2 regions of the Peribacillus asahii genome follow, and region 1 is predicted to be linked to the other one. Evidence: riboswitches for the same ligand, from Rfam matches in the RefSeq annotation. Region 1 holds a riboswitch; the other holds the start of a gene.
The links. A riboswitch is a leader RNA that binds a small molecule or an ion and turns the genes downstream of it on or off. The one in region 1 is predicted to bind cyclic di-GMP.
Positions count from the first base shown of each region.

Region 2: another riboswitch for cyclic di-GMP. It lies ahead of BAOM_RS21810 (OmpL47-type beta-barrel domain-containing protein); the one in region 1 lies ahead of BAOM_RS18365 (type II secretion system protein).

Region 1 covers NZ_CP026095.1:3,721,575-3,726,008, reverse strand. Annotated here, with positions in the region: gene BAOM_RS18375 (type IV pilus twitching motility protein PilT) at 1-896, shown strand, start outside; gene BAOM_RS18370 (type II secretion system F family protein) at 896-2,104, shown strand; cyclic di-GMP riboswitch class II at 2,203-2,286, shown strand; gene BAOM_RS18365 (type II secretion system protein) at 2,367-2,825, shown strand; gene BAOM_RS18360 (prepilin peptidase) at 2,974-3,726, shown strand; gene pilM (type IV pilus biogenesis protein PilM) at 3,738-4,434, shown strand, end outside.
Region 2 covers NZ_CP026095.1:4,418,540-4,422,973, reverse strand. Annotated here, with positions in the region: gene BAOM_RS21830 (DUF6470 family protein) at 1-89, shown strand, start outside; gene fliW (flagellar assembly protein FliW) at 106-549, shown strand; gene csrA (carbon storage regulator CsrA) at 549-779, shown strand; gene BAOM_RS21815 (flagellin N-terminal helical domain-containing protein) at 922-2,091, shown strand; cyclic di-GMP riboswitch class I at 2,213-2,302, shown strand; gene BAOM_RS21810 (OmpL47-type beta-barrel domain-containing protein) at 2,358-4,434, shown strand, end outside.

The DNA of each region.
Region 1 (4,434 bases):
CGGAGGCGATGGCTCGAGCAATCGTTCCAGAAGGTTTATGGGAGAAACTGAAAACGAATGGAGAACTAGATTTTTCATATAGTATTCCACAAGTATCGCGTTTTCGTGTCAATGCGTATCATCAGCGGAACTGTTTAAGCCTTGCTATCCGGGTTGTACCGACAGAAATTCCAACATTAGAAAAGCTAAACATGCCGAATGTATTACGAGACATTTCTGAAAAACCGCAAGGACTCGTGCTTGTGACAGGACCGACAGGAAGCGGGAAATCAACGACGCTGGCGGCGATGATTGATTATATTAATAAACATTTGAAACGTCATATTATCACGTTAGAAGATCCGATTGAATATTTGCATAAACATGGTATGAGTATTATCAATCAACGAGAAGTTGGTTTTGATACGAGCAATTTTGCCAACGGTCTTCGTGCTTGTCTTCGTCAAGACCCAGACATTATTTTAGTAGGAGAAATGCGAGATTTAGAAACGATTTCGACAGCGATTACGGCAGCGGAAACCGGACATTTAGTGTTAGGTACGTTACATACAACCGATGCTCCAGCGACGATTGATCGAATTATTGATGTATTTCCGCCGAATCAACAGCCGCAAGTACGCATTCAGCTTGCCTCTGTATTAGGGGCGATTATCTCGCAGCGCTTGTTTCCGACAAAAAATCGAAAAGGACGGGTCGCAGCGACAGAAATTATGATTAATAATTCAGCGATTCGAAACTTAATCCGAAACGAAAAAATTCACCAAATCCACAGCATTATGCAAACTAGTAAATCAGCCGGCATGCATACGCTTGAAATGTCGATGAGAGAACTGATTGAAAAAAATCGAATCGATGCACAGTCAGCTGCTCCTTATTTACAAGAGGTTATGGTGTAATGGCTGTTTTTCGTTATGTAGGAAGAGATCGTACCGGGAAAAAGAAAGAAGGCAAAGTAAATGCGGAACACCGAAGAGAAGCGGTAAGTAAGCTGCGTGAAACAGGAATTGCCGTCATTCAAATTGAAGAATTAACCGGTATTTTGTATAAGGAAATCTCGTTAGGAAAGAGAAAAGTAAAAAATAAAGATTTTGTTATTTATTTGCGCCAATTTTCGACGCTATTAAAAGCTGGAATCAGTTTAGTAGAAGCAACGAAAATTCTTTCCGAGCAAACATCTAGTAAAATATTAAAGAAAACGCTCATAGACTTACTTCATAGTTTAGAAGCTGGGAAGCCATATTCAGATGGTGCCGAAAAGCATCCAAACGTCTTTCCTGCAATTTTTGTCAACATGATGCGTGCCGGAGAAGCGGGCGGTAATATTGATGAGATTTTAGAAAGAATGGCTGTTTATTTTGAAAAGCAATATCAAACAAGAAAAAAAGTTCAAGCGGCGATGACCTATCCTGCAACTGTTGGAATTATCACGATTACAATTGTTATTTTTCTCTTATCGACCGTCGTTCCATCCTTTCAAAAGGTATTTGTTTCATCAGGAGCCGAGCTTCCGCTTATTACTAAAATCGTCATCGGCATGGGAGGCTTTTTTCAATCGTTTTGGTGGCTGTTTGTTCTGTTTGCGATTGCCCTATATATCGGTATTCGTTTAATTCTTGAAAATCGTCAAACGAAATATTATTGGGATTATGCTCTTTTAAAAGTTCCGTTATTCGGCTCCATGCTTCAAAAAGCACAAATGGCGCGGATGACGCGGACGCTTAGCTCGCTTTTTTCAAGTTCTGTCCCGATTTTGCAATCGTTAACCATTGTTGAGAGAATTGTTGGGAATGAAGTCATAGCTCGAGTTGTTAAAGAGGCAAGAAGCTCGATTGAAAAAGGAGAATCGATGTCTGTTCCGATGGAAAGGCATTGGGCTTTTCCGCCGATGGTCACACAAATGATTGCGGTCGGGGAACAATCCGGGTCAATTGATGTCATGCTTGAGAAAGTAGCGGATTTTTACGACATGGAAGTGGACAATGCGACGGATCAAGTGAAATCATTAATAGAACCGATGCTCATTGTCTTTTTAGCAGGAGCTGTTGGAGGAATTGTAGGTGCTATTGCGTTTCCGATGTTTAAGATATTTGAAACAATTCAATAAATAGAAACATTTTATTAATTTTTTTAGGTAAAATGTAAGGAAATGTACAAAAATAAGCGTTGTATTTTGGGGATAAATGCCTATATAATAAAATAAAAGGTAAAGTTGGAAGCGTTGAAAGATTATTCGTATGTGGGCACTTGAATGATCCGGAGCTAGTAGTGCACCCCGCCAATTTTAAGTCTTTGAAACTGGTAAACTACTAGATTTAGTGAATATTTACATACACACTACTTCTAAAATAAAAAAGGGGGATAAAGGTATGAAAAAGAAATTACAAAAATTACTAAAAAACCAAAAAGGTTTGACACTCGTTGAATTACTAGCAGTTGTTGTTATCTTGGGGATTATTGGAGCGATTGCGGTGCCGAGTATTGCGAACATTATTGACAACAGTAAGAAAGATGCGCATGTGGCAAATGCTGAACAATTGATTGGGGCTGCGAGATTGGCGGTTGCGGCGAATGAGAAATCATTATGGGCAAACAGTGGTAATAATGCTAATGATGGTGGCAAAATTACTATGACAGAATTAGTAAGTGCTGGATACTTAGAAAGTGCAATTGAAGATCCGGATAAGGATGGTACATCCTACCCGGAAGCTACTGCCTACGTAATGTATAATGGAACTGATAAATCATATATTGTAACTCTTGAAGGTAGTGAAAGAGGTATATCAGGTAAAAAACCATCGGAACTTAAAAGAGATATTGTAGAATAAAAATATTGTGAATTTTAATAACTCCTTCCCAAGGAGTTATTTTTTTACCTATTCCTACATATCCCACCATCCTACTATCGAATCATGTTGTATTTCGTTATAATAGAATTATGGATAAGTAGAGAAGAAGCAGAGGAACATGAAGATGATGATATTTATATATAGTTATTTATTAGTGCTCGGTCTTGTGCTAGGGTCGTTTTATAATGTTGTCGGGCTTCGGGTTCCGGAGGGGCAGTCGATTGTAAGGCCGCGGTCGCATTGTCCGACGTGTAAGCGAACGCTTAGTACATTGGATTTAGTTCCGGTTTTGTCTTTTGTGTTTTTAAAAGGAACATGTCGTGGATGCGGCAGTAAGATTTCGCCGTTTTATCCAATTATGGAGCTTGCGACGGGAATTTTGTTTATGCTGGCGTTGTATCAGTTTGGTTTGACAGGTGAACTGATTGTCGCCTTGACACTTATTTCACTGTTAGTGATTATATTTGTGTCGGATATGAAGTATATGATTATTCCTGATAAAGTGCTGTTGTTTTTTTTGCCGCTTTTCTTTCTTGAACGGTTGTTCATTCCGCTTACTCCGTGGTGGGACCCATTAGTTGGTGCCTTCTTTGGCTTTGGTTTGTTATTGTTGATTGCCGTCATTAGCAAAGGCGGCATGGGCGGAGGCGATATTAAGCTCTTTTTTGTGATTGGAATTGCGCTCGGGTTTTCGCAAACATTGCTTACCTTTTTGATGGCCACTTTTTTAGGAGCTGTATTTGGTGTAGGCGGGATGCTGCTTGGGAAGCATAAACAAAAAGAGCTCATTCCATTTGGTCCGTTTATTGCAGTTGGGGCTCTTCTTTCTTACTTTTATGGAGAGAACATCATTAGCTGGTATTTCTCGATGTTCATGTAGGCGGTGAAAATATGAATTTTTTACGAAGCAACAGGCAGCATTCTGTTCATTTTACGATTAGCGATTCGTATATTCGTTTTGTCCAGAGCGATCGCAATCGGACGTTTCATACGTATGGACAAAAGTGTCTGCCGCCCGGTGTTGTCGTTGAAGGGCAGATTAAGGAGCGAGACACGCTTGGAATGATTATCGATGAGATGGTGGACAACTGGAAGCTGAAAGGGAGTAAGATGTCGTTTTGTGTTCCCAATGAGTTTGTCATTTTGAGAAAAACAGTTGTCCCGCTTGAAATTATGGAAGAGGAACTGACTGGTTATTTATATATGCAATTAGGAGAAAGCATTCATTTGCCTTTCGAAGATCCACTACTCGTACCTGTTTTATTAAAGGAAACAGAGGAGAATAAAGAAGTGCTTTTGATTGCTTCAAAAGAATCGGTGCTGCAAGAGTTTTCTGAGCTGTTCCGAGAATCTTCATTAAAACCGGTTGTGGCTGACTTATCCATGTTAGCCGCTTATCGCACTTATTTTCATCTTGGGTTAGCAACGAATGATGAACATGTGTTGATGGTTCAAATCGGTTTAAAGACGATGATTCTTTCTGTTTTTCATCAATATAAACCTGTATTTGTCCATCATTTCCGCCCATCATTCTCGGACGAGTCGTTTGAAATTGTTAAGAATAGAAGAGGGGCAGAATACTATACAT
Region 2 (4,434 bases), 700 kb from region 1:
AAAAGCCAATTCACGACTACACACCAGGTAGTGTGAAGACGAATGTTACCCAAGAAAATTCATTAAATATTGATGTTGTAAATGTATAAGAAAGTAGGGATAAAGATGAAGATTTCTACAAAATTTCACGGTGAAATAGAGATGAATGAAGAAGAGATTTATACATTCGAGAGCGGGATTCCGGGGTTTTTAGAGGAGAAACAATTTGGCTTACTACCACTTGAGGAAACACCATTTTTCGTACTTCAGTCTATCAAAACTCAAGAAGTCGCTTTCATTATGACGAATCCATTTGATGTGTTCCTGACGTATGAAGTGAACCTTTCTGATGAAGTACTAGCCGATTTACAAATCCAGCTCGAACAAGATGTGACGGTATTCACGATTTTATCGGTACGAGATCCATTTGAACAAACAACGGCTAACCTGCAAGCACCGATTATCCTCAACCACACGAAGAAATTAGGTAAGCAATACATTATGAAAACGGATAACTATACAACTCGCCATAAGCTTATCCCATCTTCGGTCAAACAGGAGGTCAAATAATGCTTGTACTTACTAGAAAGTTAAACGAATCGATTATGATTGGCAATGATATTGAGATTACGGTATTAGCGGTTGAAGGAGAGCAAATTAAACTTGGTATTCAAGCACCAAAGCATGTCGACATCCATCGGAAAGAAATATATTTGTCCATCCAGCAAGAAAATAACCAAGCCCTAAATACCGAAGTCAACACTTTGACAAGTTTAAGCGATTTTTTTCGAAAAAAATAAATGTATTCTCTAAATAAAACAGTAACAGCACCGATATTAAGGATGTAAGGTTGAATAGTGATATAGGCGGCCGACTTAATCACTATTCAACCGAAATAACCACATGGATGTGGGAAATGACAACTCAAGGAGGAAATATATTATGATTATCAATCACAATATCACGGCGTTAAACACACATCGCCAACTATCAAGTGCATCTAATGCACAATCTAAATCAATGGAAAAACTAGCTTCAGGTCTTCGTATTAACAAAGCTGGAGATGACGCTGCAGGTTTAGCAATCTCTGAAAAAATGCGCGGACAAATCCGTGGTCTTGAAATGGGTTCTAAAAACGCTCAAGACGGTATCTCTTTAATCCAAACAGCTGAAGGCGCATTAAATGAGACACATTCTATTCTTCAACGTATGCGGGAAATAGCGGTTCAATCTTCTAACGATTCTAACACAGATGGTGATCGCCAAGAGCTACAAAAGGAAATGGACCAGTTAATTGAAGAAATTGATCGTATTGGTAATACAACTGAATTCAATACAAAGAAACTTATTGATGGTTCTAAAAGCGGTGTAACTGAGCAACTTGGTAACGTAACATTTGATAACCAAGGTGATTCTGCACTATTCACAACAGTGGTAGCTTCAACAGCAGCTGTAGCAGGGACTCCTGGTACTGAGGCAGATGAAACAATTAATGTAAAAATTACAGACTATGATGCAACTGCAGATACGTATTCTTTTGAATGGACAACACAAGATGGTCAAACTGCTGCTGTTACTGGTGTTGCAGCTGCGGGTGGAGCTCAAACTATAGCAACTGCTGATGGTAGCTATTCATTAACTTTTGGTGCAATCGGAGTTGAAGATATTGGTAAAGAGGCAACATTCACATCACGTGCTTCAGTAGAAGAGTATGCAAATAACTCTTTAAGTTTCCAAATCGGAGCTAATTCATCCCAAACAATGAATGTTGATATTAACGATATGAGAGCGGCTGCTCTAAATGTTGATAATATTGATGTAAGCTCTGCTGCATCAGCAGAATCTTCTATTTCTGCAATTAACAAAGCGATTGAGGATGTTTCAGCTCAACGTTCAAAATTGGGTGCATTCCAAAACCGCTTAGAACACACAATTAATAACTTAGGTACATCTCAAGAAAACTTAACTGCTGCTGAGTCTCGTATCCGTGATGTAGATATGGCGAAAGAAATGATGGAGCAAACGAAAAACTCTATCCTTTCTCAAGCAGCTCAAGCAATGCTTGCCCAAGCAAATCAACAGCCACAAGGTGTACTTCAGCTTCTTCGTTAATTGATTAATAAAAATAAATTGAGAGATCTTAGCTTTGTTAAGATCTCTTAATTTGTATATATTAGGTAAAATATTCCGTGAAAATAATTTTAATGGAATAGTTTTTTTATTAGTACCTTAAAAGTGAAAAAGGCAAACCACAGGAAACTGTGAGACGCAAAACCAAGGGCCTGAACCAAAATTTATAATTGGATGGCAGCCGGATACCACAAATCAATATAATAGGAATTTCCGTTGCCTTTTTTTATAAAAAAGGAGATAAAAATATGATAAGAAAGTTATCTTTATTTACAGTATTTTTAATACTGCTTCAAGTACTGCTTCCGCTTTCAAATGTGTTTGCCACAGAAATACAAGCACCAGCAAATTTGAAAGCAAGTCAATACTATCCAGGTAACATTGTTTTAGATTGGGATAAAGTTACAGGGGTAAGCAGCTATCGAATCTATAAGATTCAAGATGGACAGCAGGAATTGGTTAAAGAGGTTTCATATGAAAATACCGATACTACTGTTTATAATGTTTCAGAAGGAAGCAGTACGTTTGCAGTTTCTTCTATTAGAAGAGATAGTGAATCTGAACTTTCCAACACAGTGATTGTTGAGGTTGTATATCCAGAGATGGAAAGTCCGTTAAATGTTGTATCAAGTATAGCCAGTGGGAATGATCTTACTATAAGCTGGGATAAAGTAACCTATGCGGCAGATTATAATATATATCAAGTCGTAGATGGTACCAGAACACTCACGGCAACTACAAAGACGAATAGCTATACATTTGTGAATCATCCGGAAGGAAAGTATAGTTATGAAATAACATCTTATAACAGCCGCTTTGGAGAATCTTTCGAGGGATCTCAGATTGAAGGGGATGTTGTTTTTCCTGAGATTAAGTCACCTATTGTAACTTATAAAATCGAGAATGGTAATGACTTAATCTTTAATTGGCAAAAAGCTAACTATGCGACGAATTACAGAGTATATGAGTTAGTAGACGGAGAGAGAAAGTTACTTACAACGACAAGATTAAACAGTCATCTTATCTCCAATGTTTCGGAGGAAAAACATGTATATGAGGTAACGACATATAGTGATCGCTTTGGAGAGTCGGAGGTCCCTTTTCGTATTGAAATAGATATGGTCTTTCCTGATATGCAAGCTCCTGAGAGTTTAACTTATACTTTATCAAATTATAATGATATTAATTTAAGATGGACACAAGCTGAATATGCAGATTCGTACAAATTATATCAAGTTATTGATGGTGAAAAGAAATTAATCTTGTCAACGTCTGCATTAAATACACCCCATAAAAATATGCCAGAAGGACATTACAAATATGAAGTAGCTTCATATAGTGACCGTTTTGGCGAGTCAGAACAGGTAGCAAACCTGGAGTTCGATTTAATTCATCCTGACATGCTGGCACCTGAAAACCCTACTATTACAGTACAAAATGGAAATGATTTAGTCCTAAGATGGGATGCATTTGAATATGCAACAGCCTATAAGGTATATCAAATTATAAATGGTGAACGAAAATTAATTGCAACAAAAGTTGGAAATGCTCATACCATGGTTAATATGCCAGAAGGAAAGTATACGTTTGAAATAACATCCTACAGTGACCGCTTTGGTGAATCTCCAACCGGCTCTCGAATTGAATATGAGTTGAATTTCCCCGAATTGCAAGCACTTGAATTAACTGGAAAGGTAGAGAATGAGAATACAATAATCTTAGATTGGACAAAAGAAGACAATGCAGCAGGTTATAACGTCTATCAAGTGATTGACGGAACAAAGAAATTCGTTGGGACTACAACAAGTCTTCAGTTTAAAGTAAGTAATCAACCAGAAGGACGGTATATCTTCGAAGTAACTTCGTATCATAGTCGTTTTGGCGAATCACCGTCATCTAATCAAGTAAAATTGTATATTGGGCCTAAATTGGAGGCTCCGAAAACTTCTGGTTCTATAGTAGAGGATGACTCTGTGACATTAAACTGGGGTTTGGTACAAAATGCAGAGTCCTATAATATATATGAGGTAGTAAATGGTGAACTTAAACTTGTCGAAAATACAACGGAAACAAGCCTTACTATTAGTGATTTGGAGCCAGGTGATTATGAATATCGTGTTGTTCCAATTTCTCCGTCTGGAGTAGAATCAGAAGCATACAGCACTATACAGATTCAAGCAGAAGAATTTGATACTACTTCTCCTGTTACAACTTCAAACATAACGGAAACTGTCTTAAAAGAAGATGCTGAAGTGCAACTAACAGCAACAGACACACAAAGTGGAGTAAACAAAACTTTCTATTCAATCAATGGATCAGAATTTA